DNA from 2 places in the Cellvibrio chitinivorans genome. Region 2 is predicted to be linked to the other one. Evidence: predicted binding sites of a transcription regulator. Region 2 holds the regulator's gene; the other holds the start of a gene.
What was found. The regulator PhoB, encoded in region 2, activates phosphate uptake and scavenging genes when phosphate is short. The targets are predictions, from matches to a motif close to TGTCATAAANNTGTAACA.
Positions count from the first base shown of each region.

Region 1: the regulator PhoB is predicted to act here: its motif matches at 4,301-4,318, upstream of SPL68_RS01795 (alkaline phosphatase PhoX).

Region 1 covers NZ_JAYKKN010000001.1:425,342-431,615, forward strand. Annotated here, with positions in the region: gene znuC (zinc ABC transporter ATP-binding protein ZnuC) at 1-572, shown strand, start outside; gene znuB (zinc ABC transporter permease subunit ZnuB) at 565-1,350, shown strand; gene SPL68_RS01785 (hypothetical protein) at 1,524-1,757, shown strand; gene SPL68_RS01790 (UDP-2,3-diacylglucosamine diphosphatase) at 1,841-2,710, shown strand; gene SPL68_RS01795 (alkaline phosphatase PhoX) at 2,763-4,235, opposite strand; gene SPL68_RS01800 (ZIP family metal transporter) at 4,379-5,122, opposite strand; gene SPL68_RS01805 (acyl-CoA thioesterase) at 5,122-5,541, opposite strand; gene SPL68_RS01810 (2-keto-4-pentenoate hydratase) at 5,550-6,274, opposite strand, start outside.
Region 2 covers NZ_JAYKKN010000001.1:764,369-770,642, forward strand. Annotated here, with positions in the region: gene phoR (phosphate regulon sensor histidine kinase PhoR) at 1-1,011, opposite strand, end outside; gene phoB (phosphate regulon transcriptional regulator PhoB) at 1,160-1,858, opposite strand; gene SPL68_RS03250 (alpha/beta fold hydrolase) at 1,979-2,980, opposite strand; gene ubiA (4-hydroxybenzoate octaprenyltransferase) at 3,031-3,906, opposite strand; gene SPL68_RS03260 (chorismate--pyruvate lyase family protein) at 4,232-4,849, opposite strand; gene SPL68_RS03265 (HU family DNA-binding protein) at 5,107-5,382, shown strand; gene SPL68_RS03270 (dicarboxylate/amino acid:cation symporter) at 5,436-6,274, shown strand, end outside.

The DNA.
Region 1 (6,274 bases), 340 kb from region 2:
TCCATATCGACGCCAGCTTGCCGCTGACAGTAGCACGTTTTCTGGCGCTGGGCGGCAAAGCGCGGGTCGATCTAAACGAAATTCTGGAACTCACCGGCATCGACAAACTGATCAATATGCCGATGCAGTCGCTCTCTGGTGGAGAGACTCAACGCGTGTTGCTAGCTCGCGCACTGTTGCGCGATCCGCAACTGCTGGTGCTCGATGAACCGGTACAAGGTGTGGATGTGACGGGACAATCAGCGCTTTACGCACTGATCAACGAAATCCGTAAACGCCGCAAGTGCGGTGTACTGTTGGTCTCCCACGACCTGCATCTGGTGATGGCAACGACCGACACCGTCATCTGCCTCAACCAGCACGTTTGCTGCGAAGGCCACCCGGAGCAAGTCACTAACGACCCAGCTTACCTCGCACTCTTTGGCGAAGTAGTTGGCGCGGCCAATCCACCGCAAGTCGCGATTTACACCCACCACCACGATCACCAGCACGACGCCCACGGCAATGTCATCAAGACCAAGCCCGGCGCGCACGTACACACCAGCTCCTGCGGACACGACCACCATGCCTGATTTTTTACTCTCCGCCCTGCTGGCTGGTATCGCCGTAGCACTGGTCGCTGGCCCCCTCGGCGCTTTCGCTGTCTGGCGCCGCATGGCCTATTTTGGTGATACCCTCGCCCACTCAGCGCTGCTTGGCGTCACCTTTGGCCTGCTACTGGACATCAACCTCAACCTCGCCGTAGCCCTCGGCTGCTTGCTACTGGCGCTGATTTTGGTCGCGCTGCAAAACAATCGCTTTCTTGCCACAGATACGCTGCTGGGGATTTTGTCCCACTCCACCCTCGCGCTCGGGCTCATCTGCGTCAGCATCTTCAGCGACAATCGCATCGATCTGATGGCCTATTTATTTGGCGATATTCTCTCTGTCAGCCATACCGATGTGATCAGTATTTGGGTGATTTCCATCGCCGTAATTGGCGCGCTGATCTGGCTCTGGCGCCCGCTGCTGGCGATCACCGTACATGAAGAATTGGCGCAGGTAGAAGGTGTGCCGGTGGTGCGCGTGCGCACTGCACTTATGTTGTTGATGGCGCTGGTCATTGCGATTGCGATGAAAGTGGTCGGCGTACTACTGATTACCGCGCTGCTGATTATCCCCGCAGCCGCCAGCCGCCGCCTGACTCACACCCCGGAACAGATGGCGATTGTCTCCAGCCTGCTTGGCGTCAGCGCTGTAATCGCTGGCCTCGCCGCCTCCTACTGGTGGGATACACCCGCAGGGCCTGCGATAGTGCTGTCCACCACCCTGCTGTTTAGCCTGACGCTGCTCAGAAAACAACAAACTTAATCCGCACAATGGCGCATCAATTTGTATATTTAGGCGCCATTTGTAGGCAATATCGCACAAGATTTAGAGAGAATTGCGACTATTTTCACACTTCCAATTCCGCGATACTGCTCAACATCCCGCCTTGGCACTGATGCACAACTTGGCGGCAAAATCAGCAAGGACAATGCCTAATGACTATTTTAAATATTGGAAATGAAGCGTTTAACAGTGTGGAAGTCGCCGAAAAAGTCCAAAACGACGTGGACTTTTTGCTCGCACGTATCGAGCACCTGCAACAACAACTCAATCCCAATCCTATCGTTTTACAAACTTATAAAGAGATGTTGGAAAGCCGCCAAGCAGTGTTGAACTGGCTGCTGCAAGATCACACCAGCGCCTCCGCCGAGGCACAAAAAGCGAGCTAGCTGTCACCCAAAGTTCATCAAAATGTTGCGTTTTCGTCACATGATCGCCGCAAACTTGCGCGAAACAGCCATGGAAACGCATTATGACTCCTCCAGCCAATGCCCTTGCTGCATCTTTATCTGCCACCGCTACTGCTAGCGACTTTCTCGACCCCGCAACAAACCACCCTAAACCGACCAGCCACCTGATCAATGCCCGCACTGTGTGGATTTCCGACATCCACTTGGGCTTTCGCGATAGTAAGGTCGATTACCTGCTCGACTTCCTCAATCACATCCACTGCGACACCCTGTATCTGGTGGGCGATATTGTGGATTTGTGGTCGCTTAAACGCCGCTTCTGTTGGCCGCAAAAACACTATCAAGTGATGCTCAAATTCCACGAGCTGGCCGCCAAGGGTGTACGTGTAGTCTATGTGCCGGGCAATCACGATGAACCGATCCGCCACTTCAGCGGTCAGTTATTTGGCCCGATTGAAATCGCTCAGGAGCACGAATACGTCACCGCCGACGGCAAGCATTTGCTGATCATGCACGGCGATGCGATGGATGCTTACATCAACCACAGCTGGTTGAAGCGCGTGATTGGCGACCACGGTTATGAGCTGCTGCTGTTTATCAACCGCTGGTCAAACCGCATGCGCAAGTGGATGGGCAAACCCTACTTCTCGCTCGCTGGCTTGATCAAAAGCAATATCAAAGGCGCCAAGGCGGCAATTGAAACCTACGAGCGCGAGGCGATTGGCGAGGCGAAACGCCGCGGTTACGACGGCGTAGTCTGTGGCCATATTCACTACCCGGCGCTGCGCGAAGAGGGTGGTTTACGCTACGCCAACTGCGGCGACTGGATCGAAAACTGCACCGCGCTGGTGGAAGATCATCAGGGGCGTATGCGCCTGCTGCATCACAGCGACAAAATCCACTGGCAGGAATTGCAGGTGGCAGAAGCCTAGTTATTCACGCGCGCGCCGGGGATCGCGATTAATACTCCAGCGCATCAGAGAGTTAGCCCAAGGGCTTAATGCCCTGCGCCTGATTGCGTAAATTTGCCCAAGGGCCGGTAATGGCGATGGTGAAGCCGGGCTTCTGGATGTTGACGAACAGAGTGCTACCGTCCGGTGAGAAGCAGGCGCCGCAGAATTCGCCCTGCTCCGGATGCGCGTTCATGGCGAGAGTGTAGATTTTCCCGTCTGGTGTAAGACCGCGCAGGTAGTTCACGGTATCCGGCGTTTCCGAGTAGCTGTCTTGGCAGATAATTAAATCGCCCCAAGGTGCAACGGCCACGTTATCGCAGGATTCCATAATCGCGCGGTTGTGAGTTTCATAGAGCAATTCCATCACCCCCGGCTGCTCACTTTCGCGCGCCGTGCCTTCAAATTCACTCGGTTGATAGCGCCAGATTTGGCCGATTTGCAACGGCCCTCCGCCGGTAGCGGCAAAGAGGATTTCGCGGGTTTTGTCTTCGCGCAACGCAAACGCCAGACCTTCACCACGTGCAAAAATCGCCGCCCCTTGGGCTTCGCCGCGAGTGCTTAAATCACCGTTGGGCGAGGTCACATCATCCAGATCGATCCACTCGCATTCAAAGCGCTGGCGCATGGCCACTTTGCGCGCGTTTTTGTCATTTGCATCATCTGGCCAATTACGGGTGTTTGCCTGTTCCCAGCCGCGAATAGCCAAGGCTTGCAGGCGGCCGCCATCGCGCAGTACGCCGGGGGTTTTGGGGATAAACCGATAAAACAGGCCGCGCTCGTAGTCTTCCGAGAGGTAGATGATGCCATTAGTGCTGTCCACTGCGGCTGCCTCGTGCACGAAGCGCCCCATGTCTTTGAGCGGTACAGCTTCGACCAAGCCTTTGGCCTGCGCGGGTACTTCAAAAAGATACCCGTGTTCACGCCCGTAGCCCTGATCTTTGCCCACCAGTGTTTCTTCACAGGTGAGCCAACTGCCCCAAGGGGTAGCGCCGCCCGCGCAATTGCGCACTGTACCGATAAGACTCAGGTGGCTGCGTTCGATTTGCTGGCTGCGATGGCTGTACACAAGGGTGCTGGTGCCACCATTAACAGGCAAATCGCCAAAATGATCATAGGCTTTGCTGCCGACGATTTTGCGCGCGAGGTCTTTGTCACCGCCAAAGGCATCGACTTCTTCACCCACTGAATCCAGCTCGTGGTTGCGCACCAGCAGACATTTGCTCGCATCGCCCGGCATTGGGAAGGCAGCCATGCCATCGAAGGCGCTGGGCATAAACAGGCCATCACTCATGCGGTCGCCGGTGCGCGCGATGATTTTGTAGCTGAAGTGGCGCGGCAAATTGAGAATGCCCGCTGGGTCAGCCATGAGCTGCCCCACTTTATCTATGCCGTAGATAGGGTCTTGCGCATAGACCTGCGCATTGAGTTGCAACGCGCGCAAGCCACCCAGGGCGATAGCGGCAGCGCTGGCATTTTTAAGGAAGTGACGACGGGTTAAACGCATTAGGAACACCTTGTGAAATCATCTAAAACAGGTCGAAATTGACTGCTGCTGTTTTGCTACAGAAGTGTGGCATTTATGTGACAACACGAGATATCGAACTTAATAAAGGTTGAGCTGATTCGCAGCACGGCAGAATGGCCTGCTCAGGCTTCCAGCGCCTGCATCATCACCGCCAAGATAAACCCAAGCGCGGCGATCAAGCCGGACAACTCATGGGTTTCGGCAAAGGCTTCAGGGATCATGGTCTCCACCACCATCGCAAAAATTCCACCCGCGGCGATACAGGTAATCAGCGCTTTGACATAAGCGGGCGCAGCGCCAAAAAACACTGCGCCGATAATCGCAAACACCCCCGACAACAGCGCCATGCCGCCCCACAAACGCAGAATAAACCAGCCGCTGTGACCCGCGCGGCGCATACCGGCGGTGCTTGAGAGCGCTTCGGGGATGTTAGAGATAAAAATCGCCGCCACAGTGGCGAGGCTAAGTTTGCCGCCGCTGGCGACCAATAAGCCTATCGCCATAGATTCGGGCAGGCCGTCGAGCAGAGTGCCAGCGGCTATCGCCATACCGCTATTGTTGGAGGCCGACGGCTGATGGTGGGAGCGCTTGCGATGTTTCACCGGCGCGTTCAGCCAGTGGTTGATCAGCGAAAAGGCCGCGGCGCCGGCCATAAATCCACCCGCCACCCAGCCGATTCCGGCTTCGGCCAACGCATCGCCGACCAGATCAAAACCGAGCGCGGCAAAGAGCACGCCGCTGCCAAAGGCCATCACATAGGCGACTGCCTTGGGCGGAAAGCGGACAAACCAGCCCAAGGCCGCACCGAGCAAAAGCGCGCTGGCGGCGACAAAACCCCAGAAGCCCGCCTCCAGCCAGACCGGCATTACGTGGCCTCAAACCAGCCGCGCACTACATCCGGCAGAGGTACGGATTTACCGTTAGTCGCGCTCACCCAGACCACCTTGGAGTAGCCTTCGGCGGCGGGGGTATCCGGGTCGGCTGAGGTATAGACCTTGTAGGTCACCATAAAGCTGGAACGCCCAGGTTCGCCAACAAACACATCGATGCGCAAATTGTCGGGGTGGAAAATCGGCCGCAAAAAGGTGCAGCCAATAGTCACTACTACCGGATGGGTATCGCCCAGCGTCGGCACGCCCTTGTCCAGCATCCACTGGAAGCGCGCCTCTTCAAAGTAGCGAAAATAGACGGTGTTATTCACATGGCCATAGGCATCCATATCGCCCCAGCGCACCGGCATCTCGCACGAAAAGGCAAATACAACTGGCTGTTCTGACTCGCTCATCTGCTCCCCTAGCCCGCCTGACGGGCGTTAAAACTGACCTGCATACTGCCCAGACCGGCGTAGTCGATCTGGATGTCGGTATTGACCGGCACTTCAATCACTCCCGCGTAGGAGCCGGTAATCACCGCCTGCCCGGAGACAATTCCCTGCCCTTGGCTGCGCAGGAATTCAGCCAGCCAGTAGAGCGGCGCACGCGGATGGGTATTGGGGTGCGAGCCTTGGCGCTCAATTACTTCGCCATTGGCGCAGGTCATGGTGATGGTAAAACTGCTGGCGCCGCGCGCGCTGTCGGAATCCACTTGCGGGCCGATAAATAAGCCTTGGTTGACGAGACCATCGGCGAGCATTTCGGGGAATTCACAGCTGGCAGGGTCAGCGTAGCGGCTGTTGATCAGCTCCAGCGCCATATGAGTGCGGGCGATGGCGGCATCCACATCGGCAGGCGTGTAGGGTTCGGCGCGCGGAGGTAAATCCTTGCCAAAGAAAAATGCCAGCTCCGGCTCGATGCGCGCGCGCTCACCTTCAGCCGCAACCTTAGTCCAAAGAGTCACTGGCGCAACTGAATCGATAGTACGGGTATAAATAGGGCCAACCACCAGCTTGTCTTCCGGCGGCAGCAAACACTTCCAGCCACCGATGCTATCGTCCATTTGCGCGCACCATTGCTCGGTGACTGCGGCTTGAATCTCCAGTGCCTGCTCAAGGGTTTGCGGGCGGCAGGCTTCCGGTAAAC
Region 2 (6,274 bases):
ATTGGGGGTGTATTTGATGGCGTTGGTGACCAGATTGGAGAAGGCGCTGTGCAGCTCCTTTTCATTGCCCGACAGCATCAGCGGTTTAGTGGTGTTGTTGCAGATCAGCGTCAGCTGCTGGGATTTGTCTTTGCTCAGCACATCCGCCTCGCTTTTGACGATGGTGAGCAGCTGTTCAATATTGATCGGCTTGTGATTGTGCCCTGCTTCTGTCGTCTCAAGCTTGGAGAGCACCAGCAGGTCGTTGATCAGTAGCGACATGCGCTTGGCCTGCTGCATCATTTGTTGCAGGGGTTTATCCCAGCTGGGGGTGGTGTTGTTATCGGCGAGGGTTTCCACATAGCCGTTGATCACCGTCAGCGGGGTGCGCAGTTCGTGGGAGACGTTGGCGATAAAGTCCTGTCGCATCTGTTCGAGGTTATGTAGTTGCGTCACATCGCGTACCACAATCAAGCGCTCGCCTTTGCCAAATTGGGTGATCTGGAATTGCAGGTGGCGGGAGTTAAAGCGCGGCGATGGCAGCTCCAGCGGTTCGCTGAAATTGCCCTCTTCAAAATAGGCGACAAATCTGGGGTGGCGGATAAAGTTGATTACCGACTGCCCCTGATCTTTGGCGTGCAGCGCGAGCATGCGGTGCGCCGCCGGGTTCCAAAAGTCCAAATGGCCGCGCGCATCCAGAATCAGTAGACCGTCTTTGAGTGCCGAGCTGATCTCCTGAATCCGTTTGATCACCGCTTGCAGGTTTTCTTTTTCATCGCGCTGTTGTTTTTGCAGCTTGTAGATATTGTCGAAAATCTGCCCCCAAATGCCGCTGGCTTCGGGCGGGTATTCAGTCTGCTGGGACACAATCCATTGGTTGAGGCGGCGCATCTGGCGCAACATCAGCAGGATGAAAATGACGCAGCCGATCAGCAACCAAACAGCAATATTGCCGGTAACAAAGCCGATCAGGCTGCAAATGGCGAGGATAATGAGAATGCGCTGGAGTTCAGCGCTGAAACCTTTTAACAAGACCGACAACCTCGTGGCACATAGCGGTAGCAAGGTCGGGGCACCGCTGTAAGACCGTCTGAGACATGGATGTCGAAGATGAGCCTACAGGGATGTATTCACGGCGTGTCTTGCAGTGGTGTCCCGACTTTGCGACGAATTCAGTGAATCAGGCTTCGATACGGGTAGAGAAACGATAACCGGTACCGCGCACTGTCTGGATCAGGTCTTCGTGGCCATCCACAGTCAGGGCTTTGCGCAGGCGGCGGATATGCACATCAACCGTGCGCTCTTCCACATACACATTGCCGCCCCAGACGTGATCCAGTAACTGGCTGCGAGTATAGGCTCTTTCCTGATGGGTCAGGAAAAATTCCAGTAAACGATATTCGGTCGGGCCCATATCCACCGACTGGTCATTAATAGTGACGCGGTGGCTGGCGGGGTCGAGGCAGAGACCTTGCACGGTAATCGGTGCGGAGGTGATTTGTGGATCGGCGCGGCGCAATACCGCTTTCAGGCGGGCAACCAGTTCGCGCGGCGAGAAAGGCTTGGTGATGTAATCATCCGCGCCCACTTCCAGACCTTGAATCTTGTTGTCTTCCTCGCCTTTGGCGGTAAGCATGATGATCGGGATATTCACGGTCACTTCATCGCGCTTTAAGCGGCGCGCCAATTCGATCCCGCTGGTGCCGGGCATCATCCAGTCGAGCAGAATCAAATCGGGTTTTTCATCGATAATCAGGCCGTGAGCATCCTGGGCATTGCTCGCTTCCATGACATGATATTCGGCCATTTCCAAGGCCACGCGCAGCATATCGCGGATTGCAGATTCATCATCAACGATAAGGATTTTACGACCGGTCATATAAGTTCTACCTGAAATAACAGCTGAATGCCGCACAGTTTTGTGAAGCTAATGTTGCAGAGTATTAAATAATTTCAGTGTTACAAATTTATGACAGTGTAAACATTTCGCAAAAAAGTGTTATCGCGCTAGTTCTTTTAATAAAGCCTGATGAAAACGCTCTGGCGCTTGGATTTGTGGCGAGTGGCCTAAATCCGCGAAGTTAACCAGTGTCGCACGTGGAATGGCTTGCGCTGTTAAACGCCCGAGTTTTTTATAGTTGCCCAAGGTTTTTTGCAGCTCAGGGGGTGCGGCGTCTTTGCCTAAGGCGGTATTGTCTAGCTCACCAATCAAGAGCAATGTCGGCATTTTCAGTTGCGGGAATTCGTAAACCACCGGCTGGCTCATAATCATGTCGGCGGTCAGCGCCGAATTCCACGCCACCAGCTCCTTGCCTTTGCCGCGATACATGCCCGCCTGCATCTCCACCCATTGGTCAAACTCCGGGCGCCACTTGCCAGCGTAATAAGTCGATAACTGATACTTGCGGATGCCCTCGGCGCTGGTATTCAGATCGCGTTTGTACCAGTCATCCACACTGCGATAAGGCACGCCCAGTGCTTTCCAATCCTCAAGGCCGATGGGGTTTACCATCACCAGTTGTTCGGTTTGCTGCGGGTACATAAGCGCAAAGCGGGTGGCGAGCATGCCGCCCATGGAGTGCCCCATCACCGTGACTTGATTGACGCCGATAGAGTCGAGCAACGCGCGGGTATTTGCCGCTAACTGCTGGAAACTGAATTGATAATGCGCAGGTTTGCTGGATTTGCAAAAGCCGATCTGGTCGGCCGTCACTACGCGATAGCCTGCATCTACCAGCGCCTTGATCGTCCCTACCCAGGTCGCGGCGCAGAAGTTTTTGCCGTGCATCAACACCAGCGTACGGCCATTTGGCTGCGCGGGTTTGATATCCATGTACACCATTTCCAGCGCTTGCTGCTGGGATTCAAACGCGAAGGTTTTGGTGGGATAAGGGTATTCAAACCCTTCCAAGCGCGGACCATAAACGGCGGGTTCGGCAGCTTTGGCCAAGGCGGCGGTAGTGCTAGTGATCAGCAGCGAAAGACATAACCAGAACTTCATAGTTCGTCCTCTGTGGTGATGATGGGGTTGGGGTGAATTCAGGCGGCTACTCAAGCCGCCGCAGGCGTTTGACGGAGCGCGTAATCTGCGACCAGACCGACAAATACCGCTACGCCGACCCAGTTGTTATTGAGGAAGGCTTTAAAGCAGTCCTCGCGTTTGCGGAAGCGGATCAGCCATTGTTGATAGGCAAAGAGTGCGGCTGCGACTACCAATCCCAAATAATACAAGCCGCCTAATTCAAAGCGGTTGCCGACCAACACCAGCGCATAAATCGTCATTAGCTGGAGCACACCGGTCATCAGACGATCCTGCTCGCCAAACAAAATCGCGGTGGATTTGACGCCAATTTTCAGGTCGTCATCGCGGTCAACCATCGCATAAAAGGTGTCGTAGGCGACTGTCCAGAGCACTGTTGCCAAATAGATCAGCCAAATTCCCTGCTGTAATTCGCCCGCTTCGGCGGCGTAGGCCATGGGAATTCCCCAGGCGAAGGCTGCGCCTAAAAACACTTGAGGTAGATGGGTGTGGCGTTTCATAAAAGGGTAGCAGAAAGCCAGAATCAGCCCGCCGACCGAGAGTTTGATGGTGAGCGGATCGGTCATCAGTACCAGCCCGAAGGCGATCAGGCAGAGGGCGACAAACAGGCCGAGCGCCTCTTTGCTGGATACCGCGCCAGTGGCGAGCGGTCGGTTTTGAGTGCGTTTGACCTTGCCGTCGATTTTACGGTCGGCAAAGTCGTTGATCACACAGCCAGCGGCGCGCATCACGATCACGCCCAGAGTAAAAATCACCAGATTTTTGATGCTGGGCACACCTTTAGCGGCAATCCACAGGCTCCACAGGGTTGGCCAGAGCAATAGCAAGGTGCCAATCGGGCGATCCATACGCATCAGGCGCCAATAGATGGCGGCTTTTTGTTGCAGTTGGCTGGGCGATGCACTGGCTTTGGCATTTTTATCGGCTGATTTAATGATTTTCGCCACTTTTGAAGGTTTTTTTAACGCCGTTTTAACTGGGGGTTGGGTTTGGTTGTGTGGCTGATTTTGCGGCTGGCTTGTGGCTGTGCTTACTGAAGGGGGTGTAGATGGAGTTGTTGATGGATTAGCAGCGGTAGCCGCAGGCTGCGCCTTAGGCTTAGGGTTGCCCTTTTGCTTATTGGATGATTGCGGCGCTTTGGGGTTTTTGGGTTTTACATCTTTGCTCATGGCCAAAAGTCGCTTCTATTTATAGATAGTGTGTATGTGTGATTCAACCGTTCGGATTAAGTGCCTGCCGTGCAAGCCGGTCGGTGAACGCTGGTAGAAATACTTCGCTCACCAGCAGTGGTTTTTGTGGCAGCTGTTGTTCGCGCAGGCTAAATACCGAGCGTCGCCCCCAGAGAATTGAGGTGCCAGCCAGAGCGGCGGGAACATAGGCATGATCGCGGCTAATGCGCGCTACCGCAATGGCGCTGCGTGTTATCTGTGGCTGACTAAACAAAAACGCGCCCAGCGGGCGGGTGCCCTGCTTGCGTAAATGGCGCAAGCGACCGGTCAGGCTGGTGAGCGGCAAAATGCTGCGCGCAAATACCCAAGGTTCGTCGCAGCCGCACAGAATCACTTCGCGGATCAGCGCCAGCGCCGGGCGTTTCATGCCCAATACCTGCTGCTCATCCAACCGTGGCACTGCAATAATCTGGCGCACCACTTTCACCCTGAACTGCCCTTGGCTCGCATCAATCAAACGCGCCGTGAGCGAGCCGCTATGGCTCAGCCAATCCTGCAACGCAAGACTCGGCCGCTGCTGGCGAGCGATGCGACTAAGGGGTTGCCATAACAGGGGTCGCTTTAACAGAGGAAATACAGAATTGCGTGCAGCCTTGGGCAAAGGCTATCTCCTTCTTGCTGGATAAATGAGGGCAGTAAACGGGGCGGGAGTGTAGCAGCTTGTGTTTACTTGAGGATGAATTGCGCGCTGACATCCCTGAACAGAAATCGCGTTAGCATGGGGAAAAAACCGGCGCGGGTCTGCCGCAACGCCAGTATTGCGGGTAAACTCCAAGGTCACTCGATGAAATCGACGCAGCTTTTTACAGAAAATACGATGCTATACAACACATACAAAACAAACTAAGGAGCAAGATGATGCATAAAACCGATATCGTGGTCGCACTGGCGAACAATACTGATCTGGGTGTAAACAAGGCTGATTTGGTGGTCTCTGCCTTTATCGAACAAATTACCAATGCCCTGAGCCGCGACGAATCTGTCGCCCTGTTGGGTTTTGGCACCTTCAATGTAAGCTCACGCGCCGCGCGCGAAGGCCGCAATCCGCAAACCGGCGCGACCATTCAAATCGCCGCCAGCAAAACCGTGACCTTTAAGCCGGGCAAGGCGCTGAAAGACGCGGTTAACGAGTAACTCCCTAACATTCCTATCAGCTCTCACTATCAATAACTATTACGCGAGGCGACATGTCCCTGACCAATAAAATCCTGCTTGGTATGCTTTCAGGGCTGCTGGTGGGGGTGATACTCAACCTGCTGCTCGGGTTGGATGAAGCCCATGCCTCGGCGACCACAGCCTACGGTAAGTGGATTCAAGATGTGGTCGTCAACGGGGTTTTGGATGCCGTAGGTCAGGTGTTTGTGGCCTCGCTGAAGTTGCTGGTAGTGCCGCTGGTATTTGTGTCGCTGGTGTGCGGCGCCGCTTCGCTCGGTGGCCACAACCGCATGGGTGCGCTGGCGACCAAAACGGTAGTGCTCTATACCCTAACTACAGCCATTGCCATTGCCTTGGCGATGGGCGTGGCGATGTTGTTCCAGCCTGGCGCGGGTGTGGATATGGCAGTGGCCAGTAACTACGCGGCTCCACCGGCTCCCTCTATTAAAGAAACGTTCATCAACATCTTCCCCAGCAACCCGGTGCAGGCTATGGCGCAGGGCAATATGTTGCAGGTGATCGTATTTTCGATTTTATTTGGCATTGCTATTTCCCGCACCGGCGGCGAAGTTGGCAACAGCATGAAAACCCTCTTCGAGCAGCTCAATGAAGTTGTGTTGAAAATGATGATGTTGCTAATGGAATTGGCGCCCTACGGCGTGTTCTGTCTGATCGCCAAACTCTTTGCCTCTATAGGTTTCAGTGCTATCGCCGATCTGGCGCAGTATTTTTTCACCGTGCTTTTTGTACTCTTGCTGCACGGGTTTGTGGTTTACGGCAGCTTGTTAAAAACCCTCGCCGGTTTAAACCCCATCACCTTTTTCCGCAAAATGTGGAAAGTGGAAGTGTTTGCGTTCAGTACCGCGTCCAG